DNA from 4 places in the Mesorhizobium sp. M0051 genome. Region 4 is predicted to be linked to each of the others. Evidence: riboswitches for the same ligand, from Rfam matches in the RefSeq annotation. Region 4 holds a riboswitch; each other region holds the start of a gene.
The links. A riboswitch is a leader RNA that binds a small molecule or an ion and turns the genes downstream of it on or off. The one in region 4 is predicted to bind cobalamin.
Positions count from the first base shown of each region.

Region 1: linked by a shared signal. The riboswitch ahead of metE (5-methyltetrahydropteroyltriglutamate--homocysteine S-methyltransferase) and the one ahead of NKJ90_RS19880 (DUF1636 family protein) in region 4 are both predicted to bind cobalamin.
Region 2: linked by a shared signal. The riboswitch ahead of bluB (5,6-dimethylbenzimidazole synthase) and the one ahead of NKJ90_RS19880 (DUF1636 family protein) in region 4 are both predicted to bind cobalamin.
Region 3: linked by a shared signal. The riboswitch ahead of NKJ90_RS06275 (aromatic ring-hydroxylating oxygenase subunit alpha) and the one ahead of NKJ90_RS19880 (DUF1636 family protein) in region 4 are both predicted to bind cobalamin.

Region 1 is NZ_JAMYUT010000033.1:8,421-16,402, forward strand. It holds gene NKJ90_RS27205 (cytochrome-c peroxidase) at 1-770, shown strand, start outside; gene metE (5-methyltetrahydropteroyltriglutamate--homocysteine S-methyltransferase) at 1,215-3,566, opposite strand; cobalamin riboswitch at 3,660-3,861, opposite strand; partial or broken gene istA (IS21 family transposase) at 4,123-5,689, shown strand; gene istB (IS21-like element helper ATPase IstB) at 5,622-6,350, shown strand; gene NKJ90_RS27225 (DUF4231 domain-containing protein) at 6,736-7,659, opposite strand; gene NKJ90_RS27230 (TIR domain-containing protein) at 7,611-7,982, opposite strand, start outside.
Region 2 is NZ_JAMYUT010000036.1:36,542-44,523, forward strand. It holds gene NKJ90_RS28300 (GNAT family N-acetyltransferase) at 1-422, shown strand, start outside; gene NKJ90_RS28305 (hypothetical protein) at 530-814, opposite strand; gene dxs (1-deoxy-D-xylulose-5-phosphate synthase) at 964-2,877, opposite strand; gene NKJ90_RS28315 (pirin family protein) at 3,020-3,940, opposite strand; gene NKJ90_RS28320 (DUF2277 domain-containing protein) at 3,979-4,245, opposite strand; gene NKJ90_RS28325 (exodeoxyribonuclease VII small subunit) at 4,344-4,595, opposite strand; gene NKJ90_RS28330 (histone deacetylase family protein) at 4,599-5,525, opposite strand; cobalamin riboswitch at 5,647-5,826, shown strand; gene bluB (5,6-dimethylbenzimidazole synthase) at 5,875-6,621, shown strand; partial or broken gene NKJ90_RS28340 (hypothetical protein) at 6,622-7,605, opposite strand; gene NKJ90_RS28345 (TetR/AcrR family transcriptional regulator) at 7,959-7,982, opposite strand, start outside.
Region 3 is NZ_JAMYUT010000004.1:176,493-184,474, reverse strand. It holds gene NKJ90_RS06280 (FAD-binding oxidoreductase) at 1-763, opposite strand, end outside; gene NKJ90_RS06275 (aromatic ring-hydroxylating oxygenase subunit alpha) at 810-2,057, opposite strand; cobalamin riboswitch at 2,173-2,374, opposite strand; gene NKJ90_RS06270 (DUF680 domain-containing protein) at 2,883-3,080, shown strand; gene NKJ90_RS06265 (DUF680 domain-containing protein) at 3,152-3,361, shown strand; gene NKJ90_RS06260 (DUF680 domain-containing protein) at 3,442-3,678, shown strand; gene NKJ90_RS06255 (ABC transporter ATP-binding protein) at 3,755-4,867, opposite strand; gene bglA (beta-galactosidase BglA) at 4,892-6,556, opposite strand; gene NKJ90_RS06245 (carbohydrate ABC transporter permease) at 6,561-7,715, opposite strand; gene NKJ90_RS06240 (carbohydrate ABC transporter permease) at 7,717-7,982, opposite strand, start outside.
Region 4 is NZ_JAMYUT010000019.1:40,760-48,741, forward strand. It holds gene NKJ90_RS19870 (NADH-quinone oxidoreductase subunit A) at 1-18, opposite strand, end outside; gene NKJ90_RS19875 (winged helix-turn-helix domain-containing protein) at 337-1,536, shown strand; cobalamin riboswitch at 1,565-1,769, shown strand; gene NKJ90_RS19880 (DUF1636 family protein) at 1,809-2,243, shown strand; gene cobW (cobalamin biosynthesis protein CobW) at 2,240-3,277, shown strand; gene NKJ90_RS19890 (cobaltochelatase subunit CobN) at 3,296-7,045, shown strand; gene cobG (precorrin-3B synthase) at 7,042-7,982, shown strand, end outside.

The DNA.
Region 1 (7,982 bases), on a different contig from region 4:
GTTGGCAGAAGGGACAGCGCAACGCGCCGACTGTACTGAACGCTGTCTTCAACATCGCTCAGTTCTGGGATGGTCGTGCCGCAGACCTGAAGGCTCAGGCGAAGGGACCGGTCCAAGCTGGCATCGAAATGGCCAATACACCGGACCAAGTCATCGCCACGCTCAAGTCCATGCCGCAATATGTCGAGTGGTTCGATGCAGCTTTTCCGGCTGAAGCCGATCGGGTCACCTTCGACAACTTCGCCAAGGCGATCGAAGCCTTCGAGGCGACACTGGTCACACCGGCCCCGTTCGACAGCTTCCTGAATGGTGATGAGCTTGCCATGACTTCCGAACAGAAACAGGGCCTGGCGCTTTTCATGGACAAAGGCTGCTCGTCCTGCCATGCCGGCATCAACGTTGGTGGGCAAGCCTATTTCCCATTCGGCCTCGTGGAACAGCCCAGCGCCGAGGTCCTGCCGGACAAAGACAAGGGCCGATTTGCGGTCACCAATGCAGCCGATGACTACTATGTTTTCCGCGTGGCGCCGCTGCGCAACGTTGCACTCACCGCGCCATACTTTCATTCGGGCAAGGTTTGGGATCTGAAACAGGCCGTCGCCATCATGGGGACCACCCAGCTTGGCGTAGTACTGGCGGACGAAGAAGTTGACCTGCTTGTTGCCTTCCTCAACTCGCTGACCGGAGAGGCACCCGAGGTCGCCTATCCCATCTTACCCTCCGAAACGGCGACAACGCCCCGGCCTGTAACGCAGATCTCAGGAAAATAAAGGGCCAACTGGCTGCGGACGTCGCAATCGAAAATGATTGCGGCTTTTACTTGGGCCACACGAATTGCCACATCCATCTCCGAATTGGCGGGAGGCTAGCAATACCCGAAACCTGCCACCTCGCCCGTAGTCTGCGCGAATCAGCTGGGGAAGCGGACAGACGCGCAGCACCATATATTGTCGCCGCCTGAGCGAACATGCCAAGCAGTCTACTTTGAGAAACGACGTGTGTACGATTTGTTCGAGGCGCGGGGCCTGTATGTTCCCAAGGACCAATACTATAGCGTAGTGTCACATTCATATTTCTGCGGGATGAGGACACGTGCCGAAGGAAAATTGCACATTTTCGCCGAGTGGCTTATTTCCAAGAGTGTGATCGGTTTGGCATATTCCCGGCCGACATCCGCCAGTCGGCAACTCCCCACACGGTGAGGAAGAGAAGCCTCACGCCTGCACTTTCTGCCGGAGCGCGCGTGCTGCAGCGACCATGTTAATGAGGGCAGGGCGGACTTCCTCCCATTTGCGTGTTTTGAGGCCACAGTCCGGGTTTATCCACAGTTGGCCGTCGGACAGTCGCTCGCGGGCAAGCATGACTAAGTCCGAAATCTCGCCGGCTTCCGGGACGCGTGGTGAGTGAATATCATAGACGCCGGGACCGATTTCGTTCGGATATTTGGAGCTCGTGAAGGCGTCCAACAGTTCCATCTTCGAGCGCGACGTCTCAATCGAAATGACATCCGCATCCATTCCAGCGATCGCGTGAATGATCTCGTTGAACTCCGAATAGCACATGTGGGTATGAATTTGAGTCGCGTCCTTTACACCCGTTGAAGCGATCCGGAAACATTCGACAGCCCAGTCGAGATAGACTTTCCAGTCAGATTGGCGCAGTGGCAATCCTTCGCGAAAGGCGGCCTCATCGATCTGGACCATCCTTGCGCCGGACCTTTCGAGATCCGTCACTTCGTCGCGGATGGCGAGCGCGATCTGGCGGCAGGCTTCGGAGCGGGGTACGTCGTCGCGAACAAAAGACCAGTTGAGAATGGTGACTGGGCCTGTGAGCATTCCCTTCACGGGCTTTTCCGTAAGCGACTGGGCGAATTGCCACCAGCGCACTGTCATCGGATTGCGCCTCGATACGTCGCCGAAAATGATGGGGGGACGCACGTAGCGCGACCCATAGCTTTGTACCCAGGCATGCTGGGTGAACGCGAAGCCGGACAACTGCTCGCCGAAATGCTGTACCATGTCGTTTCGCTCGAACTCACCGTGCACCAGCACGTCCAGCCCGATCTCTTCCTGCCAGCGAATTGCAGCCTCGATCTCCTTCTTCAGGAACGTCTCATAGTCGACATAGCTCAGCTGGCCCTTCGCATGAGCGGCCCGCGCCTTGCGTACCTGCGGCGTCTGCGGGAAGGACCCGATGGTCGTCGTCGGGAACGGCGGCAGCCCGAGTGAGCCGGCTTGGACTCTGGAGCGCTCGCCAAAAGCGCTCTCTCGTCGCTTCGCGCTGTCCTCAATGCTAGCGATCCGCCCCTGAACAAGCGGGTCATGGATCCTCGTGGATGTCACGCGCGTGGCGGCAGCCTCGGCAGACGCTTTCAACGCGCCTGCCACCGCATCCCTGCCTTGGGACAGGGCCCGGGCCAGCAAGACCAGCTCGTCGGTCTTCTGGGCCGCGAAGGCGAGCCACGAGCTGATGTCTGCGTCGAGTTCCGTCTCCATGCGCAGATCAATCGGCACATGCAGCATCGAGCAAGAAGGCGCGATCTCGACGCGGTCCAAGGGCCAGCCGGCGACGATCGGTTTGATGCGGTCGAGAATGGCGGGCAGGTTCGCACGCCAGACGTTGCGGCCATCGATCAAGCCAAGCGAGAGCACCAGATCCTTCGGAGCGAGCCGACCCACCGTTTCCAGCTGCTCGGGAGCGCGCACGAGATCAATATGCAGCCCGGCCAAGGGCAGAGAAACCGCGGTTTCGAGATTGTCTCCCAGCGACCCGAAATACGTAGCCAGCATGATCTTCAGCTCGGGCGCGGCTTTCGACAGCTGGCCATAGGCGAATTCGAACGCAGCTCGTTCGTTCGGGTTCAGATCGAGGACAAGCGCTGGCTCATCGATCTGCACCCAGTCGGCTCCCGACAGCTTCAGCCTCTGCAGGACTTGCTCGTAAACGGGCAGCAGCCGCGGTAGGAGCGCGATGGGACCGAACCCCTCGGCAGGCGATTTCGCCAGCTTGAGGAAGGTGATGGGTCCAAGGATGACTGGGCGTGTGTGAATGCCGAGAGCTTTGGCCTCGAGGAAGTAATCGACCGGCTTCGATGACGAGAGGGCGAACGTCTGATCATCATCCAGTTCCGGCACAATGTAGTGGTAGTTGGTGTCAAACCACTTGGTCATTTCCATCGCGGTTACACCAGGTCCATGAGCCTCCTCCTGGTGACCAGCGTGTCCACAATCCTCCGTCTGACCCTGGTTGCCGCGCGCCATTGCGAAGTAGATGTCAAGTGGGACCTCGCCGCTATTCCAGCCGTAACGGGATGGAACGGCCCCGACCATGGCTGCGGTGTCGAGCACATGGTCGTAAAGCGAGAAGTCGTTCGACGGGATTTTCGACACGCCGCGATCGCGCTGCTCTTCCCAGCTAGCGGCACGGAGCGCCTTCGACGTCGTGAGAAGGTCGCCAGCGGACGATGTTCCGGACCAGTAGCTTTCAAGCGCGAATTTCAGTTCTCGCCGACGACCGAAGCGCGGCACGCCGAGCGTTGCTACAGGAATTTGCTGAGAGACAGTCATGTCATACCCCGATGGTTGGGGGCGTCGGTGACAAGGAAGGCGCTAGCAGGCCCGGCACGCCGGATTGCAGCGGCCACCGAGACACCCCGCCCGTGGACGTGATTCGTCGTGGCAGGTCTCCTGGCTCGCGGGGTCATAGCCTCTACCCGTCTTCCCGAGGGTATTCGCCTCAGTGACATGAGTGGGGTTGGCTCGCCGCTAACAGTTGCGGGGGCAGCGCCGGCATCGCACCGGCTTCCCTCTTAGCTCCGCTGCGGCAGCGCCGCACGCGAGAACCACGACACGCCAGACAATCACAGCAATCCCTTCTCTTGTCAATGGCGCATAACGAAATGTTTATGTGGTTATGTCCTGGCGCTTTTACGCTTATCTAACGCTTATCTAACATTGTGAAACATGGAGTCGTCCATTTGCCGGCGCTGCACCGCTGCCCCATTGTCTGTGAATTGGCGTGCAAAATTGACCCCATAAGCCGGGGAATCGGCGTCCAATTTTGACCCCCCTGATGCTTTGATTTGCGACCATCAGCTCGTCGTAGCGAGCGGATGGTGTGGGGATGAAGTCGGTGGATACGATTGCCCGAGTTCGGCGCGCCTTCCATGTGCAGGGATGGTCGCTCAAGCGGATTTGCCGCGAACTGCATGTGTCGCGGAACACCGTCCGCAAGATTCTCAGATCCGACGAGACATCGTTCTCCTACGAACGCGAGCGGCAGCCGATGCCGAAGATCGGTCCGTGGCAGGATCAGCTTGACGGGTTTTTGAATGGCAACCGTGGCAAGGCGGCGCGCGAGCAACTGACACTGATCCGGATTTACGAAGAGCTTTGCAGCCTCGGCTACGAGGGAGGCTATGACGCCGTCCGCCGATACGCGAAGAGCTGGGCGAAGGCGCAGGGGTCGGCGACGGCGGACGCCTATGTGCCGCTGTTCTTCGCGCCGGGCGAGGCCTACCAGTTCGACTGGAGCCACGAGATCGTCCTGATCAACGGCGTGACAGTGACCGTGAAGGTCGCCCATTTCCGGCTCTGCCACAGCCGCATGATGTTCGTCAGGGCCTATCCGCGCGAGACGCAGGAGATGGTGTTCGACGCCCACGACCGGGCCTTCGCCTTCTTCGGGGGCGCCTGCACGCGCGGCATCTACGACAACATGAAGACGGCGGTGGAAACGATCTTCGTTGGCAAGGACCGGCAATACAATCGCCGCTTCCTGCAGATGTGCAGCCATTATCTGGTGCAGCCGGTCGCCTGCACGCCGGCATCGGGCTGGGAGAAGGGTCAGGTCGAGAACCAGGTCGGGCTGGTGCGCGAGCGCTTCTTCACGCCCAGGCTGCGCTTCAAGACCTATGAGGAGCTGAACGCCTGGCTGCATGACAAGTGCGTCGCCTACGCCAAGGCGCATCGTCACGTCGAGCAACCGGAACGAACGATCTGGAACGTGTTCGAGGAGGAGCGTGGCAAGCTGGTTGAATACCGCGGTCCCTTCGACGGATTCCATACGGTGCCGGCCTCGGTGTCGAAGACATGCACGGTGCGCTTCGACAACAACAAATACTCGGTGCTGTCGACCGCCGTCGGCCGCCCGGTCGAGATCCATGCCTATGCCGGCAGGATCGTCATCCGCCAGGACGGCGTGGTCGTCGCCGAACATGCCCGCTCCTTCGGGCGCGGCGACACGATCTACGATCCCTGGCATTACATGCCGGTCCTTGCCCGCAAGCCCGGTGCACTGCGCAACGGTGCGCCCTTCCAGGGCTGGGTTCTGCCCTCGGCGATGGAGCGTATCCGACGCAAATTGAAGGCGGCGCATAACGGCGATCGGCAGATGGTGTCGATCCTGGCGGCGGTGTTGACCGACGGCATCGATGCCGTGGAAGCCGCCTGCCAGGAGGCGCTCGATCAGAACGTCTGCTCCTGTGCCGTCATCATCAACATTCTGGCGCGGCGGCGCGACCCCGCGCCGGCCATCACCATCCTCACCCCGGACGCGCTTCGCCTGCAGCATGAGCCGCAGGCCGACTGCGCCCGCTACGACAGCCTCAGGAGGGCAAGCTGATGGAACGCACGCAGGTTCTGGAACTAATGGGGACGCTGAAGCTCTACGGGATGCGGGGCGCCTATGACGAGGTCATGGCGACAGGCATCAAGCGCCAGCACGAGCCGCCGAGGATCGTCGGCGATCTGCTGTCGGCCGAGATCGCCGAGAAGCAGGCCCGCTCCATCAAATACCAGCTCACTGTCGCCAAGCTGCCGATCGCCAAGGACATCGATGAGTTCGACTTCGACGGCACGCCGATCAACGAAGTCCTGGTCCGGGACCTTGCCAACGGCACCTTCGTCGCCGACCAGCGCAACGCCGTGCTCATCGGCGGCACCGGAACCGGCAAGTCGCATCTGGCAATCGCCATTGCCCGCGCCCTGATCCGCAACGGCTCACGTGGCCGCTTCTTCAACGTCGTCGATCTCGTCAACCGGCTCGAGACCGAGCACCGCGGCGGCAAGCAGGGCCGTATTGCCGATTACCTCACCCGGCTCGACTTCGTCGTGCTCGATGAACTCGGCTATCTCCCGTTCGCCCAGGCCGGTGGGCAATTGCTCTTCCATCTGATCAGCCGGCTCTACGAGCGGACCTCGATCATCGTCACCACCAACCTGGCATTCGGAGAATGGCCCGCCGTCTTCGGCGACGCCAAGATGACGACAGCGCTCCTCGACCGTCTCACGCATCATTGCGAGATCATCGAGACCGGAAACGAGTCCTGGCGCTTCAAGAACCGCGCCTGATCAGCCCAACCACCTCGACCAGTCCATCCGCGCTCGCCCAGGCTGCGCAACCCTGACCAGCTCCGCCCGGGCGAACGCTGACCGCCGCGTATTACATAAGGGGGGTCAAAATTGGACGCCGATCCGGGGTCAGTTTTGGAAGCCATTTGACAATCAGGTGACGTGAACAATCACCAGCCTGCCATGACCGCCCCCTCTCAGCGAATTTGCAGAACTCTCAGCACACTACCGAGCCAACACCGAGGCTGCGGAAGGTGTGCGGGATGAGCCCAACCGATTTCGCGGTGCGGTAGGCGTCACGAGTCATTGGCGTCTCTTGCCTAAGCCGGTTCGTTGGATTCTGCCCTCTCGACGAATCCACAATTCGAAGGCAGCAGGCAAGGAATCACTGTGTCTGTTGACGGGCTACCCAATGCGTATGTTCTCTCGAAAAGGCTTGTTCGGCTTCGTTCACAAAGTCCGAGAAAGCAGCCTCTGATGCGACTTCCATAACGCGTCCCTGTATGATCCCAATCTCGTGGGCCGTTAAAGTGTATGAAGACGAAAGCTCGTTGAATTTTTTTACTTGGGTCCAACCCACCATACTCGAAGCTAAGACGATTAACGGCTCTATAGGCCAAATCGCCAGGACAGGGTTGGCTATCCGTAGCAAAACAAGTCCGATGGCAATGACGTATGCAGTTATACCAGCGAACATCCAAGCTCGACTCGCTTTTTTGTTTTTGCTCGCCTTAACTGCATACCAAGAGCGTTGCTCACGAATCCGATGGGTATCGTAGTACGATTTTCGATCATCCAGCGACAGAGCACGCGTCGCCTCCATCGAGACCGTAATCTGGTCGTTGGCGGCTTCGTCTGGCGGGATTCGACTTCCAATATGGTGGTTGGCATCAAGGATCGCGAGCAAATAATTTCGGAACTCCGCCCTTCGAACCGCAACTTTGTCGGCATCGCCGAACGGTTCCGCCCGCATGCAGTAGCGCCAGCATGAGGTCTTAATGGACTCTGCAAGTGCTCGGCCTTTGTACCAGTCTTGCTCAGGCTTCTTTAAACTGCGAGTGATTAAAACTCCCAGCGAAATCAAGAAAACAAAGGCGTATCCAGCAAAGTAAAGGGGTGTTTGACTCAAGTCGAGAGAAAGGATTGCCGCGACCAGGAGCAATGTGTACTCAGCTCGAATGAGCCATAGGAACTCACTTTGCGAGCCAGCGGAGAGCTGGCTCGCAGCACGATATAGCGCAGGGTAATCGAACTTTATTGTCAAGGTACAAGACGACGAATTGCTGCGACAATGGAGGCCGAATTCCAAGCGACCATCTCATCAGCATAGTCAATTACGGACTGCGGCGTTCTCTGCTCCCCCCACCGTTTGATTCCTAAAATCGGCTTGCCGAGGGACCTTGCAAACTCCATCTCGAACTGAATCCAGTCACTGTGGTTAACATACATCCCGGAGACAATCACCACGCACTGCACGGGTCGGATTTGGCGCCTCATCGCTTCGGCGAGTTCGGCTTTGCTCATACGTGGGAACACGTCGTCCACGGGAACGGAGTAATTTGTCCACTCGAAGTTCGACGCATCGTTCAAAAACCTTACCGCACGTTCGTACCGCTCACTGTAGCTCCACGC
Region 2 (7,982 bases), on a different contig from region 4:
AAGGCTCCACCGCTCTGGCGGCACTCGTCTCCGTCCTGGCCGAGCTCCGATTGCTGCGCATCTTCGTGCTCGAACGTGACGACGCGATCATCGCCGTCTCGATCAATTTCGAGCAGCGCGGGACGATGATGGCTTTCGTCACGACCTATGACCCGTCCTTCGAGCGGGCCTCGCCGGGCATGGTCTTGATGATGGACTATATCCAGTGGTCGCTTGACCAGGGCTTGACCACGGTCGACTTTCTCTGCGGCGGCGAGGATTTCAAGCGCCGCTTTTCGACGCATTCGGTGATCTTGTCATCAGTGATGGGTGGGCGAAGCCTGCGCGGACGCCTCGCCATCTTGGCCGACCGCGCCCGCAACGCCGCGAAATCATGGCGCTCCGAGAAGCCGTCGAAGCAAGCGGAGCTGGCCGAAGAATAGTCTTTTCAGATCGGCTGCATAACGGCAAGCGTCATGGAAAGGCATCTGCCGATGGACCGACACCCATCGTGCCTTCTTAAGCAACTCCAGGCCCACCGGCCTCCAATTTAGAAAATGGTTCGCGAGACCTGCCGTTCCACGGCGGGCGACAGATCGTCGTCCGGCTTGCCCGTGGCTTCCTCGCGTGGGCGTTCGCTCATGGCCGGCACTACGCCCGGCACGACCACCAGCTGCGGCACCTGCTTGTAGGAAAAGCCGCCGCGGATATCGCCCATCTTGCCGGCGATGATGCTCATGGCCGCCTTTTCGAGGCTGCGATCGTAGCGCGTTTCGGCGGCGGCCGGCGCGACGATGACGATGCAAAGCGCTACGCCGCACAGAAGCGTTTTCATTGTTGTTGTCTCCCTGCCTGGTCAACGGTTTAGCAGGGCGCCGTTGAAAAACGACCAAGAGAGACGGTAAGCGAAAGGCCAAACGGCAGCGTAAACAACGCGTTAAGGTCGTGGGCCGGCCAACTGATTCAAGTCGTTGAGACTTTAATTCAGGCGCGTTGAGCGCGAACCATATGCCCGAGCGCGACGAACACGGTGCGCACGATGCCGGCCGCGTCGAGCCCGGCATCGGCGTACATCTTTTCCGGCTTGGCGTGGTCAGTGAACACGTCGGGCAGCACCAGCGGACGCACCTTCAAGCCGCTTTCCAGGAGGCCTTCGTGGGCGAGGAACTGCAGCACGTGGCTGGCAAAGCCGCCGACGGCGCCCTCCTCCACCGTCACCAGCACCTCATGGGAGCGGGCCAGCCGGCGGATCAGATCCTCGTCGAGCGGCTTGGCGAAACGGGCATCGGCGACCGTGGTGGAAAGCCCCGCCGCACCCAGCTCCTCGGCGGCGATCAGACAATCCTGCAGTCGCGTGCCGAAGGACAGCAGTGCTACCTTGGTGCCCTCCTTGAGGATGCGGCCCTTGCCGATTTCGAGAACCGAGCCGCGCTCCGGCAGGTCCACGCCGACGCCGTTGCCGCGCGGATAGCGGAAGGCGATCGGGCCGTCATCATAGCTCGCCGCGGTGCGCACCATATGGCGCAGCTCCGCCTCGTCGGCAGCGGCCATGACGACAAACCCCGGCAAGGTTGCCAGGAAGGTGGTGTCGAAAGCGCCGCAATGGGTGGCGCCGTCGGCTCCGACGAAACCAGCCCGGTCGATGGGAAACCGCACCGGCAATTTCTGGATGGCGACGTCGTGGACGACCTGGTCGTAGGCACGCTGCAGGAAGGTCGAATAGATCGCCGCGAACGGCTTATAGCCTTCGGTGGCAAGGCCGGCTGCGAAGGTCACCGCGTGCTGTTCGGCGATGCCGACATCGAAGGTCCGCGACGGGAATGCCTCGCCGAACAGGTCGAGGCCGGTGCCGCTCGGCATGGCAGCGGTGACGGCAACGATACGGTCATCCTCGCGGCCTTCCCTTACCAGGCTTTCGGCGAACACCTTGGTGTAGGCAGGCGCGTTGGCGGGCGCCTTGGCCTGCGCGCCGGTGATGACATCGAATTTGTTGACGCCGTGATATTTGTCGGCGGCGGCTTCCGCCGGCGCGTAGCCCTTGCCCTTCTGAGTGACGACATGGATCAGCACGGGGCCTTCGCCATTGTCGCGGACATTTTTCAGGACCGGGATCAGATGCTCCAGATTGTGACCGTCGATCGGGCCGATGTGATAGAAACCGAGCTCCTCGAACAGCGTGCCGCCGGTAACGTAGCCGCGTGCGTGCTCGACCGCCCTTGTGATCGCGCGGTCGGCGCGTTTGCCGAGATAGGACGTCAGTTTCTTGCCGAAATCGCGCAGGCCGATATAGGCCTTGCCCGAAGCCAGACGCGCCAGATAGGCACTCATCGCGCCGGTCGGCGGCGCGATCGACATGTCGTTGTCGTTGAGGATGACGATCAGCCGCGCATCGAGCGCGCCGGCATTGTTCATCGCCTCGTAGGCCATGCCGGCAGACATCGCACCGTCGCCGATGACAGCGATGACATTGTTGCGGCCGCCGGAGAGATCGCGAGCGGCAGCCATGCCGAGGCCGGCCGAAATCGATGTCGAGGAGTGGGCGGCGCCGAAGGGATCGTACTCGCTCTCGGCGCGGCGGGTGAAGCCCGACAGGCCCCCTTCCTGGCGCAATGTGCGGATGCGGTCACGGCGGCCGGTCAGGATCTTGTGCGGATAGGCCTGATGGCCGACGTCCCAGATAAGCCGGTCATCGGGGGTGTTGAAGACATAGTGCAGCGCCACCGTCAACTCGACCACGCCAAGGCCGGCGCCAAGATGGCCGCCGGTGTGGGAGACGGCATCGATCAGCTCGGCGCGAAGCTCGGCTGCCAATTGCGGCAGCTCGCTTTCGGCAAGCGTGCGCAGGTCGGCTGGGATGCGGACTTTGTCGAGAAGCGGCGTATGCGGCGTTGCGTTCACGGGTGCTCAGGCTTTCTGTTCATTGGCGAAATAGGCCGCCGGCCGGAGAATGTAAATGCACGTCAGTGACGCGGATCGGGCTGCGGTCCTTGGTTTGATGCATGCCGTTCTCCCAGAACCGGGTCACTTTCGGGCGAATGCATCAGCTTTCCGGCAGCGGAATGAACTCTTCCTCGTCTCCGGGAACAATATCGAAACGTCCCGTCTTCCATTCGTGCTTGGCCTGCTCGATGCGTTCCTTCGACGATGAGACGAAATTCCACCAGATGTAGCGCTGCGAGCCGAGCGAAGCGCCGCCGAACAGCATGAAATGCGCGCCGGTCTGCGACGATACGACGATCTCGTCACCGGGCCGAAACACCAGCAGCCGTTCGGCCGGGAAAGCGTCGCCCGAGATCGAGACCTCGCCTTCCAGTGTGTAGATGGCTCGTTCTTCCGCATCGGCGGGGATCTTCACGCTGGCGCCTGGCGCCAGGCGCAGATCGGCATAGAGTGTCTCTGTGTCGGCCCTGACCGGGGATCGCAGCCCTTGGAAATCACCAATGGCAATGCGGCCGCTAACGCCCTCGGCGTCGATCTCGGGCAACCGGAGTGCTGTGGTGTTCTCGAAAACTGGGGCTACGTCTTCCTTGCCGTCCGGCAGCGCCAACCAGGTCTGCAAGCCCGAAATCGACATCGGCGCGCCGCGCATTTCTTCAGGGGTGCGCTCAGAATGGACGATGCCGCGGCCGGCGGTCATCAGGTTTACGTCACCGGGCTGGATGACCATTTCGGTGCCGAGTGAATCGCGATGCCTTATATTGCCGTCGAACAGATAGGTGACCGTCGACAGACCGATATGCGGATGCGGGCGTACGTCGAGCGCCTGGCCGGCGCGCAGGATAGCCGGGCCCATGCGGTCGAAGAAGATGAACGGGCCGACCAACCGCCTCTTGGCGGTCGGCAGGGCGCGGCGCACCTGGAAACCGCCAATATCCTTGGCGTTGGGGATGACCATCAGTTCGATCTGGTCGCTGGCGAAGGCGTCGCCGGCCTCTGGGTCTTTCCCCGGGAAGAAGCTCATGCACTCTCCTTGTCAGCGCCAGAGGCAGCCTGGACGCTTCAGGCAAACCGGATCGCCGATTTCGCCCTTAGTTTGGCCGCCACTTCCTCGCGATTGCGAGGATGCTGATGAGTTTCGAGTGAATCGAGCAGTTCGCGCGCCGATGCCGCGATGGCTTCGACCGCGTGGTCGAAGGCATGCTGATTCTGCTTCGAAGGCCGCGTCGTTCCGCTCAGCTTGCGGACAAACTGAAGTGCCGCGTCGCGGACTTCGTCGTTGGTCGCGGGCGGATCAAAATTGAACAGGGTCTTGATGTTTCTGCACATCGTTTCCGTATCTCCTCTTGTCCTGAGCCGTTTCAATCAAGACGAACTCTATGCTCAATCATGATCGTGTCCAAAAGTCGGTGAGACGGCTGCGTGCCTCAGTCCGCGTCGAGCGGCTCCGTTCCAACCGGCTTGCCGTCACGCGACAGCCTGATCTTCTCGACCTTGTCCTCGGCTGCCTTTAGCAGCCGGTCGCAATGCGCCTTCAGCGCTTCGCCGCGCTCATAGATCTTGATCGACTGATCGAGCGGCACGTCGCCACGCTCAAGATCATCGACGATCTTTTCCAGCGCGTCGAGGGCCTGTTCGAAGCTCATCTCCTTGACATCTTCGTTGATCTCACCAGCCATCATTCATCCTTTCATCAGTCGCCCGACATGGGCGGCGACCGAAAATGCCAATCCCTGCAGATCGTAGCCACCCTCGAGCAGGCTGACGAGCCGGTCGCCGCTGTGACGCGCGGCGCGCTGCATCAGCTGGCCGGTCGCCCAGTCGAAATCGTCCTCGGTCAGGTTGATCTCGGCCAGCGGATCGCGGTGATGTGCGTCGAACCCGGCCGAAATGATGATCAGGTCGGGCGCGAAATTGTCGAGCGCCGGCAGCACGCGCGACAGGAAGGCATCGCGAAACACCTCGCTGCCGGTCTGCGGCGCCAGCGGTACGTTGACGATGTTGCCGGCACCGGTTTCGTTCCTCGCGCCGGTGCCGGGGTAGAGCGGCATCTGGTGCGTCGAACAATAGAGCACCGACGGATCGTCCCAGAAAATATCCTGCGTGCCGTTGCCGTGATGCACGTCCCAGTCGACGACGGCAACACGCTCGATACCATGCTTCTTCTGCGCATAACGCGCCGCGATCGCCGCCGTATTGAACAGACAAAAACCCATCGCCGTGGTTTTTTCGGCATGGTGGCCGGGCGGCCGCGCCGCGACGAAGACATTGTCGGCGCGGCCTGCAAAGACGTCGTCGACGGCGGCGTTGGCCGCACCGATTGCGGTGATCGCCGCCTGCCAGCTCTTCGGGCTGGCGGTGGTGTCAGCGTCGATGCGGGCGATTCCCTCGTCGGGAATGGCGGCGCGCACGCGGGCGACGAAATCGGCGGGATGAGCATAGAGGATGGTGGCCTCGTCGCCTTCCGGCGCCTGGATACGATCGAGCGCGGCAAAAGCCTCGTCGTCCAGCACGCGCTCGATGGCGCGCAAGCGGTCCGGCCGCTCGGGATGGCCGGGCGGCGTGAGGTGCTCAAGGAAGATCGGATGGGTATAGAGACGGGTAGCCATCGTCCTAATCTAGTGACCCGGATCGGCAAAGGCCATGCACCGGCGGCCGATGACTGGGGAAAATCGCGCCTGCGTCCATTCGCGTCGCTGCAGGCATTGGCGTCGTCCGCGCTTCGGCGTAAGGTCCGTGACACTGCCTGGTGCCCGCCGCAAGCGGGAGAATCGGGAACACGGTTGAATTCCGTGGCGTGCCCAACGCTGTAAGGGGGACCGCGCCGGTATATGCCACTGTCGATGACGGGAAGGCACCGGACGCGGGTTGATCCCGAGCCAGAAGACCGGCCTGGCAGGCATCGTCATCCGCATGGTCAGGCGGTTGGCATCGATTGCAATCGCAAGGGGACAAGCGATGCCGGAACACATGACCGCTGCTGTTGGCGATGGATTTGAGCAGAATGCGCGCGATGCGGTGTATCGCGCCATGTTCACGCGGCGCGACGTCCGCAGCCATTTCCTGCCCACCGGGCTCGACGATGAGGTGCTGGCGCGGCTGCTGCTTGCCGCCCATCACGCGCCGTCGGTCGGCTTCATGCAGCCTTGGAACTTCATCGTCATTCGCGATGCCGAGCGACGGGAAAAGGTGCGCGACCTGTTCCTGGCGGCGCGCCAGCAGGAACTGCCGGCCATTGCGGAAGAGCGGCAGGCGCTCTACCGCAAACTCAAGCTGGAAGGCATTTGCGAAAGCGCGCTCAACATCTGCATCACCTGCGATCGCGAGCGTTCGAAGGGTTCGCCACTGGGACGCTCGCACAATCCGGAGATGGACCTCTATAGCACGGTCTGCGCGGTGCAGAATTTCTGGCTGGCGGCGCGCGCCGAAGGCGTCGGTGTCGGCTGGGTCAGCATCATCGAGGCGCAAGCGCTGAAAGGCCTGCTTTCTATTCCGGAGCATGTGACCCCGGTCGCCTATCTCTGCGTCGGCCGCGTCTCGGAGTTCGCGCCAAAACCTGACCTTGAAACGCATGGCTGGGGACGGCGGCTGCCGCTGCCGGAACTGATCATGAGCGAGACGTTTTCCGGGCAAGGTGAAGTGCTGCTCAAATCGACCGTGGCGCGCCTCAACACCGTTTCTGCCGCGCCGTCGAGCCCTCGCTGATCAGGGTGTCGCGCCGGCCGGTCCCCAGGGCGAGCCGCCAAAGGAGGCCAGCGCCTTGTCCTTGAGTTCCCTGAACTTCGACGACGCCTCCGCCAGCCGGGTGTCCCAGGCCGGATCTGGCACCTGGCCCGCGATGGTCTTGAAATAGACCTGCATCAGGCAAGCGATGGCGAAGGGCTCGATGAACGCCGCCTTGAAGGCCCAGGCGAAGACGATGGCGAGCACGAAGGCCCAGTCGGCGAGCTGGCCGGGCATCAGGAAAAGAATGGCGGCGGCCGGGGCCAGCATGAGCAAGAAAATGAGGAATGATACGCCCCACATGATGACCGCCAGCCAGACGGCATTCTTGACCATGACCTTGCCATTCTGGGCATAGAGCACGACGCCCTGGCGCGCCGTCTCGAACGGCGAGGATGAATTAATGCGAATGTTGTAGCCGAGGATGATCTCATCGACATAGGTCAGCGACAGGCGGATCACCGTGTTGATGAAGGAGACGAGGCCGCTCAGGCCCGGGATCGGCAGGAAAGCGGCGATGCCGCCAAGCAGGCCGGTGATGGCGCGGATGGCGCCCTTGACCAGCTGGTCGACGACGAAAAGGATGTTGGCCTCCGCGAAACGCTGGGTAACGATATCCTTGGCGTAGGCGACCTGGCCTTGGCCACCCGGAATGTCGCGACCGTCGATCAGATGGACCATGACGGCGATGTGACCGGCCTTGACGACATAGAGGATGTATTCGCGAATCTAGTAGACGGCGATCGAGACGATGCCGAAGCCGACCACGCCGCCCCACAGGGCAAACGACAGCGGCCCGTCGGGATCGGTGGAGATATGACCGACGCCATAGCCGACAGAGGCGCCCGTGCCGGTCGCCATGATGTAGGCCAGCGTGATGCCAAAATAGACGATCATGCGAAAGACAATGAACGGCCAGGTCCGCATCATGATGGACACCGACCTGCCGATATCGAAATCCCACATGTCCCGAATCTCCCCTCAGAGATGGTGAGAAAGGATGAACCCAACCCGGCGATTGTCAATTGCCGGCCGTGGCGCCCACAGGGCAACGAACTCGGGTTAACAGGTTCCTTGGGAGCCTTCGCCGGCGCGTAGGCTGGCGGAAACGAAAAACCCGCCTGCGCGGCGGGTCACTGGCGCAAATCAGCACCATGAGCGAATATGTACCATAGCTGAGGTCACGGAGTCAAGAAAAAATTCCTATCGTGAAAAGCTGCCGGCACAAAAGCTGCCGACACTGCCGAACTGGCTGTCGTCAGGTCTTTTGCTAACCTGAGTTCGGAGCCCTACCGTGGCGCCAAGCCACCAATGGGATTTCAACTCGGTTGACCCGGCCTTTT
Region 3 (7,982 bases), on a different contig from region 4:
CAAAGCTCTCCTGATGGTATTTCGTCATGTCGAAGCCGGCGGAGTCCAGCATGCCGCGCACGGCGCGCATGAAAGGATCGGGGCCGCAGCAGAAGATTTCGCGCTCGCGGAAATCGGGCGCCAGCAGCGGCAGCCTGATGGCGTCGATGCGGCCCATATGGCCGAACCAGCCCTCTCGGCTCGAACGCTCCTCGATCATGAAACCGAGCGACAAGCCCGGCATACGGCTGCCGAGCAGTTCGAGCTCCTTGCGGAAAATGATCTCTTCCGGGCGGCGCGCGCAATTGACGAAGCCGACATCGGTCCATGGCGCACAGTCGTTCAGCCAGCGCAGCATCGACATCATCGGCGTCACGCCCGAACCGGCCGAAATGAACAGATATTTAGCCGCCGGGTGACTGTGCAGCGAAAAATCGCCGGTCGGCCCATAGGCCTTGACGTGCGAGCCGGGCGTCAGATGGTCAAACATCCATCGCGTGCCGGTGCTGCCGGCTTGCGCCTTCACCGTCACTGCGATCGAGAACGGCCGCGATGGCGAGGACGACAGCGTATAGGTGCGCATCAGCGGCCCGTCCGCAGTCGGCAGTTCCAACGTCACGAACTGGCCCGGCTTGTAGCGGAACCAGGTCTGGTTGTCGGAGCGGAAGGTGAAGGTCTTGACGTCAGGCGCTTCGTCGCTGACGCCGATCACCTCCAGCACCTGCAGCCTGTCGTTCCAGGGCGTCATCTGGTCGAGATGGCGATAGAGGCCAAGATCCGTCATCGCATTCATCCTCTCTTGTCCCTCATGTTTTGTGCATGTGATGCAACTAGGCGACGCTGCGTAGCGCCGGCCTTCCACCTTCGGCGAGGCGCGGGCCGATGAACGACGCGTACCATTCGACGAACTGGATCACGCCGCCCTCATGCAGCTCCGAATAGGGGCCTGGTTCGTAGGCGGGCGACAGGATGCCGAGAGCGTTTTCCTCAACGATGCGGCGGTCCTGGTCGTTGGTTTCGGTCCACACATGGGTAAGGTCTTCGATGGTGTAGTCGACGCCCTCGACCGCGTCCTTGTGCACCAGCCATTTCGTCGTCACCGCCGTTTCCGTGGCGCTGATCGGCACCACCCGGAACGTCACCGCGTGATCGATAAGGATGTGGTTCCATGTCGTCGGATAGTGATAGTGCATCAAGGTGCCGATGCGGTCGGCGGAGACAGCGTCGGAGAGGTTCTTCTTCACCGCCAGTTTGCCGCTCATGGTGTAGCTGACGGCATCGCGCAGCAGCGGCGCGCGGGTGGCTCGATACTGCCCGGCCGGATCGATGCGGAACTTGCTCGGAAGTCCGACGGCCTCGCATTTGGCCCAATGCGCGACCATTTCAGGGTCGCTGTCGGCGCCGTTGACGCCGGTCACAGTCGGAGCCTCCGGGAAGGTCTTGCACAGCTCGGGATGGTTGGCGACGCAGTGATAGCACTCGCGATTGTTTTCCCAGACCAGCTTCCAGTTGCCCTTCTCGATGATCGTGCTCTCGAAGGCGACCTTTGCTTCCCTCAACCGGTGAGGCAGAAGATAAGGTTCGATCATCGCCCGCATCGGCGCGAAATCCGCTGGCTCCTTGGCCAGGCAGATGAAGATATAGCCGCCGACGCTCTCGCAGGCGACCGGCTTCAGGCTGAACTCACTCTTGTCGAAACCGTCGGCCATCTGACGGGCGAACAGCAGGCGGCCGTCGAGCTCATAGGTCCACTGGTGATAGGGACAGACGAGCTTTGCCGCAGTACCCTTGTCGGTGTTGCAGACGCGACTACCGCGATGGCGGCACGAATTGTGGAAGGCGTTGATCTTGCCTTGCTGGTCACGGACAAGAACAACCGGATAGTCGCCGATCTGCACGGTAATGTAGCTGCCCGGCTTCGGCAGCTCGCAATCATGGCCGATGAACAGCCAATCGCGATACCAGATCAGCTCCATGTCCAGCTTGAAGTAGTCTGGATCGGTGTAGAAGGGCTGCTCTAGCGAAAAGCCTTGCCGACGGCTGTTCAAGAGCCTCAGCATGTCGTTGCGAATATCCATGTCCTGTCCTCGTTATCTAAGGACTGAACTGGTGGTGACGGAGGGAGGATTGGACGCAGGCCGGCGAGGCGCCGGGCATGCACTATCCACCTCTTGATCGCCCACCGCGATCAGTCGAGTCTAGAAATCTCGGGCTGGTTTCCGGGCTTTGGAGTTGTCCTTGCGGACGATCGCGACACCTTCCCAGGCAGTTGCCCAGTGGTCTCCCGTTGCGACTTGAACTCCACCACCGTTGCGGGGGCAGCGCCGGATTTTGACCGGCTTCCCAATTCTCCGCCCCGTCGTCACGAAGCGGCACCTGAGATGGCATGATCTAACCACGATCGCTGGCGCGTCATCGGCATGAAAACGACATCGTATCCATGCGGCGCGACACGCGTGCGAAACGTTCGGGTTGGCGATTGCCGGGCTGAAATCCTATCTCTTCGGCAGCCATCGCCACTTGCAATCTCCTCGAAAGCCAACCCTTGCTGGCGGCCAAAAAAGGCTAGCGGTTTCGAAAAGTGACTATTAGCTGATTCTAAAATCGAACCGAACGGTTCGTTTCTGTTGACGGTGCGTGCAGGACGTTGTGAACGCCGGGCCTTGGCAACAGTTGGTGATCCAGCGGACGGTTTTGCTTAAACCATTGAAAAATAAAGATAAGAAGTAGCGTGTGGAAGCCCTTGGCACAATTTCAAGTAGCGGATTCATGGTCCACACGGAACAACTTCGTGATTGGAAAAGGCGAGGATGCCCTCCCACATCGGGCCTGTCCGAACGACGCGATTTCATTTCCAAGACACGCCGCTAGACGGACGAAAAGAAGATACTGGAGTACAAAAAATGAAAAAGATCATTCTCACTGCCGCCGCCGTTCTGGCCATTTCCGGCAGCGCCTTCGCTAATGGCAGCGACCACTACGGTTCGAACGCCCCGGCAGCCACTGCCGTCGACAGCTCGTACACCGCTTCGGTGAAGAAGTCGGAACCGGCTGCTCAGACGCCTGCCCAGGGCAGCGACCGTAACCTCTTCGGCCACTAACAACCAATTCCCAGTTGACAGCGGGTTCGCCCGCCGTCCTGGCGAAATCCAGAAAATTCAAGAGACTTGAAATGAAGAAGATCATTCTTGCTACCGCCGCTGTTCTGGCCATCTCGGGTAGCGCTTTCGCCGCTAGCGACAACTATGGTTCGAACGGCGCCAACCAGCCTGCCACCACCGCCGTCGACAGCTCGTACACGGCTTCCGTCAAGAAGTCGGAGCCGGCCACGCAGGCGCCTGTCAACCATGGCAGCGACCGCAACCTGTTCGGCAACAACTAACATCCGATCAAAACCAACATCCGACAGCGATGCTGCGGGTTAACCCGCAGCATCGAATTCGAGAATACGGAGTGTCAAAAATGAAAAAGATTGTTCTTACTGCCGCCGCTCTTCTGATTGCCGCCGGCAGCGCCTATGCCCGCAACGACAACGTTGGTGGCACCGACATCAACAAGCAGTCGACCGTCAACGTCGATACCTCGCATACGGGCTCGATCCGCAAGAGCGAATCGCCGATCTACAAGCTGCTCAATTCGTCGGGCGACGCTCCGAAGTCCGCCCCCCAGGGCAGTGATCGGAACCTCTTCGGCCGCTAACAGTCTAAGCCGATGTCCAGAAAAGAGGGGCGGGCCTTGCCCGCCGCTCTTTTTTTACCGTCGAGATGGTTCCGTCTCAAGCCGCCTTCGCTTCTGCTTCGTGAAGCGCGAAGGACCGCCCGTCCGTATCGAAGATATGCAGGTCTTCGCCATTGGCGCTCAGCCGCAATGTCGAGCCGCGCTTGACCTCGACGTTGCCGGGCAGCTTGGTCACCAGCGGCAGGTCGGCGCGGCCGATGTCGACATAGACAAGCTGGACCTCGCCGAGCTGCTCGACGTAGTCGACCGTCCCTTCGAACAGATAGTCCGCACCGCTGGCAATGATCAAATCCTCCGGCCGCACGCCAAAGCTCACCGCGGCGCCCTTTGCCGAAGCAGGGGTCGTGATCGGCACGGTTGCCTTGCGACCGCCGACATGGCTGACGACAGTCGGGTTCCCGGTCTTGTCGATGGTCGCCGGCAGGATGTTCATGGCCGGCGAGCCGATGAACTGGGCAACGAACAGATTGCCGGGCTTCTTGTAGAGATCCATGGGCGTGCCGACCTGTTCGATATGGCCTTCCTTGAGCACCACGATGCGGTCGGCCAGCGTCATCGCCTCGACCTGGTCATGGGTGACGTAGATCATGGTCGTGGCGGGCATCGATTCCTTGAGCTTGGCGATTTCGATGCGGGTGGCGACGCGAAGTGCGGCGTCAAGGTTCGACAGCGGCTCGTCAAACAGGAACACCTTCGGATTGCGCACGATTGCGCGGCCAATGGCGACGCGCTGGCGCTGTCCGCCCGACATCGCCTTGGGCAAGCGGTCGAGATATTTCGTCAACTGCAGGATTTCCGCCGCCTGGCGTACGCGCCGGTCGATCTCGGCCTTGTTCTCCTTCCCGATCTTCATCGAGAACGCCATGTTGTCGTAGACGGTCATGTGCGGGTACAGCGCGTAGGACTGGAACACCATGGCGATGCCCCGCTTCGACGGCGGCACGTCGTTCACGACCTCGCCGGCTATTCTGAGCTCGCCGGAGGTGATTTCCTCGAGCCCGGCGATCGACCTCAGCAATGTCGACTTGCCGCAGCCCGACGGACCGACGAAGACGATGAATTCGCCCGACTTGATATCGAGGTCGATGCCGTGGAGAATGTTCAGATTGCCGTAGGACTTCTTCACTTGCCTTAGTGTGACATCGGCCATTGGTTTCCTCCAGTGATTTGAAATTCAGTCGACGCGCCCGAACCAGGCGCCGTAGCCGCCAAGCTCGATGGAACCGCTGCTTGCCTGCCCCGAAAATCCGTGCCCGGGCAAAGGTTGCAGCGATCGGCTGCCAAGGTCAACCTTGGTTGGCCCGGCTCTCAGATTGAAGACGCAGACGACCTGCTCGTTGCCTGCGCGGCGGGTGAAGGCAACGGTGTCGCCCTCGCTTTCGATAAAGGTGATGTCACCCTTGACGAGCGCCGGATGGGCACGCCGGAACGTGAGAAAGCGACGATAGTGCTCAAGCAGCGAATTCTCGTCGCCCTGCTGGACATTGACCGCTTGCGAAAGATGCTTGGTCGGCACCGGTAGCCAGGGCTTTGCCGGGGAGAATCCTCCATTCTTGGTGCTGCCGTCCCACACCATCGGCGTGCGGCAACCGTCGCGGCCCTTGAATTCCGGCCAGAAGCGGATGCCGTAGGGGTCCTGCAAGTCCTCGAAGCGCAGCTCCGCTTCGCCGAGCCCAAGCTCTTCGCCCTGATAGATGCAGACTGAACCGCGCAAGGACATCAGCAGCGCCGAGATGATCTTGAGATAGGCGGTCGGGTCGGGTTCGCCGGCCGCCCAGCGCGAGGCCGGGCGCATCACGTCGTGGTTGGAAAAGGCCCAGCACGACCAGCCGTCGCTGGCGACCTTGCCGAAGGATTCCAGCACCGAGCGGACCTTGACCGCACTGATCTTTTCCGGCGCCAGGAAGTCGAAGGAATAGCACATGTGCACGCGCTTGCCGCCGGCAGTGTAGGCAGCCACCACGTCCAGTCCGCGCTGCGAATCGCCGACCTCGCCGACCGCGGCGGTCGCCGGATATTCGTCGAGCAGCGCGCGGAAGCGCTCGAGGAAGCCGAGGTTTTCGGGGCGGCTCTTGTCGTAGAGATGGTCCTGGTAGTTGTAGGGGTTGACCGCCGGTGCGGTCTGGTCGTTGCGCTCTTCCGGCGGCAGCGGCGGGTTGTTTTCCAGGCCCTGGCTGTGGAAGTAGAAATTGATGGTGTCGAGCCGGAAACCGTCGACGCCGCGCTCCAGCCAGAAGCGGGTGACGTCGAGCAACGCGTTCTGGACCTCATGGTTGTGGAAGTTCAGGTCGGGCTGCTCGGCCAGGAAATTATGCAGGTAATATTGCTGGCGGCTGGTGTCCCATTGCCAGGCCGAGCCGCCGAAGATCGACAGCCAATTATTGGGTGGCGTGCCGTCCGGCCTGGCGTCCGCCCAGACGTACCAGTCGGCCTTCGGGTTGGTGCGGTTCGACCGGCTTTCCTTGAACCATGGGTGATTGTCGGCGGTGTGCGACAGCACCTCGTCGATCATCACCTTCAAGCCTAGCCTGTGTGCCTCGACGGTCAGCGCGTCGAAGTCGGCCAGCGTGCCGAACATCGGATCGACGTCGCAATAATCGGTGACATCGTATCCGAAATCCTTCATCGGCGATTTGAAGAACGGCGAAATCCAGATGGCGTCCGCACCGAGTGCCGCAATGTAGGGCAGGCGGCCGATGATCCCCTTGAGGTCGCCGATACCGTCGCCGTTCGAGTCCTGATAGCTGCGCGGATAGATCTGGTAGATCACAGCACCCCGCCACCAGTCGCGATCGATGGCGAGGTCAGGTTTCGAGCTGGCCTTCAAAGCGGATTGCATCGTCTCAGCCTCCTTTCACCGAGCCGGCAAGCAGCCCGCGGACAAAATAGCGCTGCAGCGAAAAGAAGACGATCAGCGGCACGATTATGGTCACGAAAGCCGATGTCGTCAGAATCTCCCAGTCGCCACCGCGTGAGCCCAACAGCGCATTGAGCTTGGCGGTCAGCACGATCTGGTCTGCCTCTGTACCCAGGAAAACCATCGCCACCAGCAGATCATTCCATACCCATAGGAACTGGAAGATGGCAAACGAAGCCAGCACTGGGAAGGACAGCGGCAAGACGATCTTGACGAATATCTCGAAATCGCTAGCGCCGTCGATACGCGCCGATTCCATGATCTCGCGCGGCAGGCCGGCAATGTAGCTGCGCAGCAGGTAGATGGCGAAGGGCAAGCCGAAGCCGGTATGCGCCAGCCAGATGCCGAGATAGGTTTTCGACGGCATGCCGAAGAAAGCGCCGACGCCGTTGTATAGTTTCAGGAGCGGGATCAGCGACATCTGCAGCGGCACCACCAGCAGGCCGATGATGACCGCGATCAGCAGCGCCCGGCCGGGAAACCGCATCCAGGCCAGCGCATAGGCGGCAAAGGCGGCGATCAGGATCGGGATGACGGTCGCCGGGATGGTGACGGTCAGCGAATTCATGAACGACCGCCCGATGCCCTCGGAAAATAAGACTGTCCTGTAGTTCTCGGTGGTGAATTTCGGCGGCGCCGACGAGGCATAGTAGACGCGCTGGCCGCGATCGCCTTCGAATGCCTTGGGCGACTGCATGACGAAGCTGCCGTCTTCATTCAGCTGCAAGATTTCGCCATCGCCGAGATCGGCCGAAGTGCCAGCGGGATATTGCGTTGGCGCCGCCGATTTGACACCGAAGGCGCTGATGTTGCGCTTGGCACCGTCGCCGAAGATATTGCCCTCGAGAACGAACTTGCCGTCCTTTTCGACTTGCGTCGAGGCGGCCGGCAGCCGGCCGGCTTCGGTCTGAGTGGAACTGGCGAACGAATTCCACCAGCCAGAGGCGATGATTTGGTTCTTGTCGCGCAGCGACGAGACCAGGATGCCGAGCGTCGGTATGGTCCAGATCGCGACGAAGACAAGCACGGCGATGTGGACGCCGAAGCGGCTGGCGAAGGAATTTCCGGTCGCAACGGCCATCTCAATGTCCTCCCGTCTCTTTGTTCGCCTGGCGGATGTTCCAGACCATGATCGGAATGACCGCGATCATGATGATGATGGCGATGGTGGCGCCGCGGCCGAAATCGCCGCCGCCACGGAACATCCAGTCGAACATCAGATTGGCCAGCACCTGGCTGTTCCACTGGCCGTTGGTCATGGTCAGCACGATGTCGAACACTTTGAGCACCAGGATGGTTATGGTTGTCCAGACGACGGCGATCGTGCCCCAGATCTGCGGCACCATGA
Region 4 (7,982 bases):
GCTCAAGAGTGCGTTCATGCTCGGCTTTCCGTTGGCGCCAATCCACGTTGATTACAGCACCGGACCCTAATGCGGAAGCGTGACAGTTTAACCGCTGAACCGTTTTAAGGGCCTATGCTGCAACGCGGCGAGGGTTAGCGCAGCACTTCCAGCGAAGCAAGTCAAACCTTGTTCAAAACACTGACCTGGACGGCTTATCGCGGCAAACTGGTCCGATCCGCTCCTGTTTGATTTCCTTCGCCTTTTACTCCACTTTTCTCTCCTGACATGGTTGCCGCCAAAACCCTGCTAGCATTGTCCGGAATCACCCATCATCGCCCTCAGAGTGACGCCTGCATGAAGGAAAAGATCTCGCTCCCCATGGCCCGGCGCATCGCGCTTGCAGCCCAAGGTTTTCTCGATCCCCGCCCAACAGCTACGCCCGACCGCCGCCATTTTGCCCGCGTGCTGGCTCGAACCGGTCTGCTGCAGATCGATTCCGTCAGCGCGGTGGTGCGCGCTCATTATATGCCGCTCTATTCGCGCCTTGGCCCTTACCCTCTCGCCTTGCTCGACAATGCGGCCATGACGCGCAAGCGCACGGTCTTCGAATATTGGGCGCATGAGGCCTCTTTCCTGCCGGTCGAGACATACCCGCTGATGCGCTGGCGCATGCAACGGGCCGAGCGCGGCGACGAAATGTATCTGGGCCTCGCCAAATGGGGTCGCGAGCACGCCGCCTATGTCGAAGAGATCTACCACCAGGTCGTCGAGCGCGGCCCGACGGCCGCCTCCGCGCTCGAGGGCCAGAAGGGCTCGGGCGGCTGGTGGGGCTGGAGCCATGCCAAGCATGCCTTCGAATGGCTGTTCTGGGCCGGACGCATCACCACGGCGCACCGTCGCGGTTTCGAACGCTTCTATGACCTGCCGGAGCGTGTGCTGCCGCAGGCGATCCTCGATCTTCCGGTTCCGGCCGCCGAGGACGCGCACCGCGAATTGCTGCGCATTTCGGCCCGCGCCCACGGCATCGCGACATCAGGCGATTTGCGCGACTATTTCCGCCTCTCGCCGGCCGACATGAAAGGCCGGCTGGAGGAATTGGTTGAAACAGGCGAATTGCTGCCGGTGCGCGTCGAAGGCTGGGACAAGCCGGCCTATCTTCACAAGGATGCCCGTCTGCCGCGCAAGATCGAGGCCCGCGCCCTGTTGGCACCGTTCGATCCGGTCGTCTTCGAACGCTCGCGCACGGAGCGGCTGTTCGATTTCCACTACCGCATCGAAATCTACACGCCGGCCGACAAGCGGCAATACGGCTATTATGTCCTGCCGTTCCTGCTCGGCGACAGGATCGTCGCGCGCGTCGACCTCAAGGCCGACCGGCCGGCCAGTGCCCTGCGCGTCCATGCGGCCTATGCCGAGCCCGGCGCGCCGCCTGAAACCGCTGCTCAGCTCTTCGAGGAATTGAAGCAGATGCAGGGCTGGCTTGGCCTTGAGCGCATGGAAGTGACGCCCGCCGGTGACTTGGGTCCGGCGCTGGCCGCCATCGCCGTGTCGTAAGCCGCGTTGACACCGCCGCCTGCAAAAGCCTAAATCCGGTCCAGACGGTCTCCTCTCTTCAAAGGGAGGAGCTAAGAGGGAATGCGGTGCGGGACGAAATCCCAAATCCGCGGCTGTCCCCGCAACTGTAAGCGAAGAGCCAAGGCCGAAAGCCACTGGGGTGATCCCGGGAAGGCGGCTACCCAAGGCGATGACCCGCGAGCCAGGAGACCTGCCGTCTGCGACTATAGAATCCGATCGTCCGGCGGGTTTCCGGGCAAGGAGCACGATCTTTGGACCACGACAGCAGTTTTTCGGCTGGCACAGCGGATGTTTCGTCCGGCCATGATGATGCCTTGGCTGGCGTCACCGTGATCGTCTGCGCCTCCTGCCGCGATGAAACCGGCTCCGACGCCCATCCCCGCGCCGGCGAACTGCTGGCGGACGACACGCGCCGCGCCGCGACGGGCGACAACATTCGCATCAGCAGCGTTGAATGCCTCGGCAATTGCAAGCGGCGGCTCAGCGCCGCCATCCTGCGCGACGGCTGCTGGAGCTATGTCTTCGGCGACCTGACACCAACCAGCGGCGCCGATCTGGTCACTGGAGCCAAACTCTTCGCCACTTCGACGGACGGCCTGATCCCATGGCGCGGCCGCCCCGATAGCCTGAAGCGCGGCCTTGTTGCCCGCATCCCTCCCCTCGACCTGTTGAAGGACCTGAAATGACCGCTTCCGTCTCCCGCGTCCCCTGCACCGTCGTCACCGGCTTTCTCGGCGCCGGCAAGACGACGCTGGTCCGCCATCTCCTGGAAAACGCCGGCGGCAAGCGTATTGCCATCATCGTCAACGAGTTCGGCGACATCGGCATCGACGGCGAGATCCTGAAGGGCTGCGGCATCGACACCTGCCCCGAGGAAAACATCGTCGAACTGGCCAATGGCTGCATCTGCTGCACCGTCGCCGACGATTTCGTGCCGGCGCTCGACCAGATCCTCGCGCTGACTCCGAAGGTCGACCACATCCTGATCGAGACTTCCGGCCTCGCTTTGCCCAAGCCGCTGGTCCAGGCTTTCCAGTGGCCGAGCGTGAAAAGCCGCGTGACCGTTGATGGCGTCATCGCCGTGGTCGACGGGCCGGCATTGGCCGAGGGACGCGTCGCCAACGACATGGAGGCACTCCAGGCGCAGCGCGCCCAGGACGAGACGCTCGACCACGACGACCCGGTCGAGGAAGTGTTCGAGGACCAGATCGCTTGCGCCGACCTGATCATCCTGTCGAAAAGCGACCTGATGGACGCCACCGGCACCGCCCGCGCCAACGCCATCATCAACGAACACTCCGCCCGCGCGGTGAAGATCGTGCCGACGTCGCATGGCAAGGTGGATCCCTCCGTGCTGCTCGGCCTCGGTCTCGCGGTCGAGGACGATATCGAGAACCGCAAGTCCCATCACGACGGCGCCTTCGACCATGAGCATGACGACTTCGATACGTTCACCGTCGACATTGCCTCGATCGCCAATCCGGACGAATTGGCGAAACGCGTCGCCACGGCTGCCGAGGAAGAGAACGTGCTGCGTGTGAAAGGCTTCGTCGAGGTCGGCGGCAAGCCGATGCGGCTGCTGCTGCAGGCCGTCGGGCCGCGCGTCAACCACTACTATGACCGCGCCTGGACGGCGCAGGACGACCGCCGCTCGCGCCTCGTCGTGATCGGCCTCAAGGGGCTGAACCGCCCGGCTATCGAGCGTATACTCGCCGGCTGATTTCGGACACAGGTTGCGATGCACATCCTAACCACGACATCCGCCTCGCTCGACGACCTCGCCGAGCCGGTCGATCTGCGGCAGGCCCCGGCGGATATCGTGGCCCTGTCCTTCACCGACAGCGACCTCGCCGGACTGGCGGCAGCGTGGAAGGCTGACGCCGACCGCCTGCCCTCGATGCGGCTGGCGGCTCTGCGCGACTTGCGCCATCCCATGTCCGTCGACCTCTGGGTCGACAGCGTCGCCCGTCACGCCAAGATCATCCTCGTCCGCATCCTCGGCGGCTACGACTGGTGGCGCTACGGCTGCGACCAGCTTGCCTCGGCTGCCCGCGACCGCGGAATAAAGCTGGCGCTGCTGCCAGGCGAATGCCGCGACGAGGATCTGCGCCTGATCGAAGCCTCGACGCTGCCGCGCGAGGAACTCGACGGCTTGCTCGATTATTTTCGCGAGGGCGGCCCGGCGAATATGAGCGCGTTGGTGCGAAGGTTGGCGCGGCTGGCTGGGCAGGATGAGCCTGTCGTCGAGCCGGTCGCGGTCCCGAAGGCTGGGTTTTACGAGCCCGCACGCGGAGTTGTGGAGAAGCCGGACGCATCGAATGTTGGCGTTCCTTCACACCCCCCTCTGTCCTGCCGGACATCTCCCCCGCAAGGGGGGAGATCGGACTTCATCAAAGCCGGCGCTTCTCTCGCTTCATTGGAAACTGAGGCATCTACAACCTCGACAATTGGCGAAATCATCGATGACAAAGCAATCTCCCCCCTTGCGGGGGAGATGTCCGGCAGGACAGAGGGGGGTGTGACGGAACTCGACGTTGACAACGTCAACGCCCCAGTCGTGCCTATCTTGTTCTACCGTTCGATGCTGCTGGCCGCCGATGTCGCGCCCATCGACGCCCTGTTTGAGGCGCTCCGCCAGCGCGGCATCGCCCCGGTCCCCATCTTCGTCTCCAGCCTCAAGGATCCGGCATCCCTGGCGTTCGTGGAAACCGCGCTCCCCGCACTAAAACCCGCCGCCCTCATCACCGCTACCGCTTTCGCGTCCGGCGCGGAGCCCGGCATCGAAACCCTGTTCGACCGCGCCGGCGTGCCCGTCTTCCAGGTCATCGTCGCCACCACCCGACGCGACATCTGGCAGAACAACCAGCGCGGCCTCGCCCCCGCCGACCTTGCCATGCATGTCGTGCTGCCCGAGCTCGACGGCCGCATCCTCGCCGGCGCCATTTCCTTCAAGGGCGAAAGCGAGATCGATCCCGCGCTTGGCCATCGCGCCTTCGCCAACCGGCCTGAAGCGGATCGTGTGGCGCAAGTCGCGGACCGCGTCGCGGCCTTCATCCGCCTGCAGCAGACGCCACGCGCCGGGCGCAAGCTCGCCGTCCTGATCCCGGATTATCCGAGCGCCCCCGGCCGCACCGGCTACGCCGTCGGCCTCGACGTGCCGTCCAGCGTGTTGGCGATGCTGCATGACCTCAAAGAACAGGGCTATGGAGTTGACGGAATTCCGGAGACGCCGCGTGGGTTGCTAGGGCTTCTTGAAGGTAGCAAAGATGGGCTGGGGCTGGAGGATTATCTGGACTTCTCCAAGAGCCTGCCGGCTGCGGCTGTCGCTGCCATGGAGGCGGCTTGGGGGAAGGCAGAAGGCGAGACAGGTTGGTGTGAGGCACCCCCCTCTGTCCTGCCGGACATCTCCCCCGCAAGGGGGGAGATTGGCAGTGCCGTCGCCTGCACCTCTCCTCCAACGTTTGAGATTAGCGAAAGCGCAGATGACAGGTCAATCTCCCCCCTTGCGGGGGAGATGTCCGGCAGGACAGAGGGGGGTGCTCAGGCGCCTACCTTCGCCAAATTCCCCTTCCGTGCCGCCACCTTCGGCAACATTACCGTGGCACTCGCCCCCGACCGTGGCCGCTCGACCGACCGCCGCGCCGACTATCACGACCCGACGCTCCCGCCGCGCCATGCTCTGATCGCCTTCGGCTTGTGGCTGCGCAAATCGCTCGGCGTTCATGCGCTGGTCCATGTCGGCGCGCATGGCACGCTGGAATGGCTGCCGGGCAAGACGGTTGCCCTGTCGGAAAACTGCTTTCCCGAGATCGTCACCGGTCCCTTGCCCGTCATCTATCCGTTCATCGTCTCCAACCCCGGCGAAGCGGCACAGGCCAAGCGGCGCATTGCCGCCGTCACCCTTGGCCATCTGCCGCCGCCACTGACCGGTGCCGGGCTGGACGAGAATCAACATAAGCTCGAGCGGTTGGTCGACGAATATGCCCAGGCCGACGGGCTCGACCGCCGCCGCCGTGACCGCCTGGCCAAGCTGATCGTCGACGCCGCGCAGAAGACCGGCCTCGCCTCCGAAGCCGGCGTCGCAACGACCGACGCGCCCGACGAAGCGCTGCGCCGCATTGACGCCTGGCTCTGCGACCTCAAGGATTTCGCCATCAAGGACGGGCTGCACATCTACGGCCGCGCCCCCGAGGACGAGCCCGACGCCATGCGCCGCCAAAGTGCTGACGCGGAGAAGGCGGCATTGCTAGCGGCGCTCGATGGCCGCCACGTCAAGGCCGGTCCGGCCGGCGCGCCCGCGCGGGGACGCTCGGACGTCTTGCCCACCGGCCGCAACCTGTTCACGTCGGACCCGCGCACCATGCCGACGCCGACCGCCTATGATCTGGGCCGAGCGGCAGCGGAGGAGGTAGTACGCGGTTACATGCAATCGCATGGCGACTGGCCGCGCTCGCTGGTCATCGATCTCTGGGGCTCGGCTTCGCTGCGCACCGGCGGCGAGGAGATCGCGCAAGGGCTGGCGCTGATGGGCTGCCGGCCGCAATGGGACCCTGCGACCGGCCGTATCACCGGCATCGAAGTGCTGCCGCCGGCCACGCTTGGCCGCCCACGTGTCGACGTCACCTGGCGCATATCAGGCCTGTTTCGCGACATGTTCCCGACCCAGATCGCACTGATCGATGCCGCCGCCAACGCCGTTGCCGCGCGTGACGAGGAGGATTCGGAAAACCCGCTCGCGGCGAGGACCCGCGCCGATGGCAAGGTCAGCCCACGCATTTTCGGCACCTCGCCCGGCACCTATGGCGCCGGCGTCGAGGATCTTTTGTCCTCCGGCGATTGGGGAGTGCGCGAAGAGGTCGGCCGCGCCTATCTCGACGCGACCTCGCATGCCTATGGCGGCGCCGAGGGCGAAGGCATCTCGGCCCCTGGCGCCTTCGAGGGTCGCATCGCCGAAGCGGATCTTCTCGTCCACACCGGCGACGATCCAGGCCGCGACATTCTCGAAGGCTCCGCCGATGTCGCCTTCATCGGCGGCTTTTCGGCAGCCCTCGCAACGTTGGGCAGGAACGCCGACGTCATCGTGCTCGACACCACGGACCCGCAAAAACCGAAGCCGCGCTCGGTTGGCGAGGCGGTGGCCCGCGTCGTGCGCGCCCGCGCCGTCAATCCGCGCTTCATATCGGGCCAGATGCGCCACGGCCCGCGTGGCGCCTCCGAATTCGCCGAGACCGTCGACCGGCTGGTCGGCTTCGCCGAAACCACTCATGCCATATCGGGAACGCTGATCGAGGCCGTTCATGATGCGTATGTCGGCGATCCAGCCGTCCGCGCTTTCATCCTGCGCGAGAACCCCGCCGCCGCAAAAGTCATCGCCGAGCGCTTGCTGTCGGCGCGCCGGCGTGGCCTCTGGCATCCCTTGCGCAATTCCATAGACGACGATCTCACGGCCCTGATTGCCGAGGCGGAAGCGCTTGGGGTGGCGGCATGAACGCCTTCTCACGTCGTGGCGCCTGCCCAGCTCTGTCGGCACCTATGCAGACCGGCGACGGCTTGTTGGTGCGGCTCAACCCGGTCGCGGGAGGATTGTCGCCGAAGTTTTTGATCGGACTGGCCGAATCCGCATTGCGGCTTGGCAATGGCATCATGGAAGTTACCGCGCGCGGCAGCCTGCAGATACGCGGCCTGACGGCGGAAAGCGCAACCGTGCTGGCGGCGGAGGTCGATGCGCTGGGAATCGCGGTGCGCACCGGCGTGCCGGTCGAGACCGGGCCGTTGGCCGGCATCGATCCTCAGGAGATCGCCGATCCCCTGCCATTGGCGCAACGGATCAGGGCAGCGGTCGAAGAGGCCGGGCTGACGCAACGGCTCGGCCCGAAGATTTCGGTTGTCGTGGATGGCGGCGGACAACTGACGCTGAATGCGGTGACGGCCGACGTCAGGCTTGTTGCGATGCGGACCGATGCGGGAGTTCGCTGGCAGGTGTCTGTCGCGGGCGATGGGCAGAATGCGAAGCGGCTTGTCGCGGTGGAAGATGATACGGCACACGATATTGCTGTTGCCGTGCTCAGGATGGTTGCCGAGAAAGGCCGCGAGGCGCGCGCGAGGGATTTGTCGGAGAGGCAGTTGGCTTCTCTCGCAGGTTGGCATTCTATGGCGCCCCCCTCTGTCCTGCCGGACATCTCCCCCTCAAGGGGGGAGATTAGCAGCTTCGCTGTCCGCGCCCGCAGTTCAACATTGGTGATTGGCGAAAGCAAAGACGGGAGCGCGATCTCCCCCCTTGAGGGGGAGATGTCCGGCAGGACAGAGGGGGGCGCCGTAGAGCACTCTCGCCGGCCAATTGGCTTCTTCAACTTAAGCCACGCCATCGCCCTCGGCATCGGCCTCCCCTACGGCAGCATGCCAGCCGACAAGATCATCACCCTTGC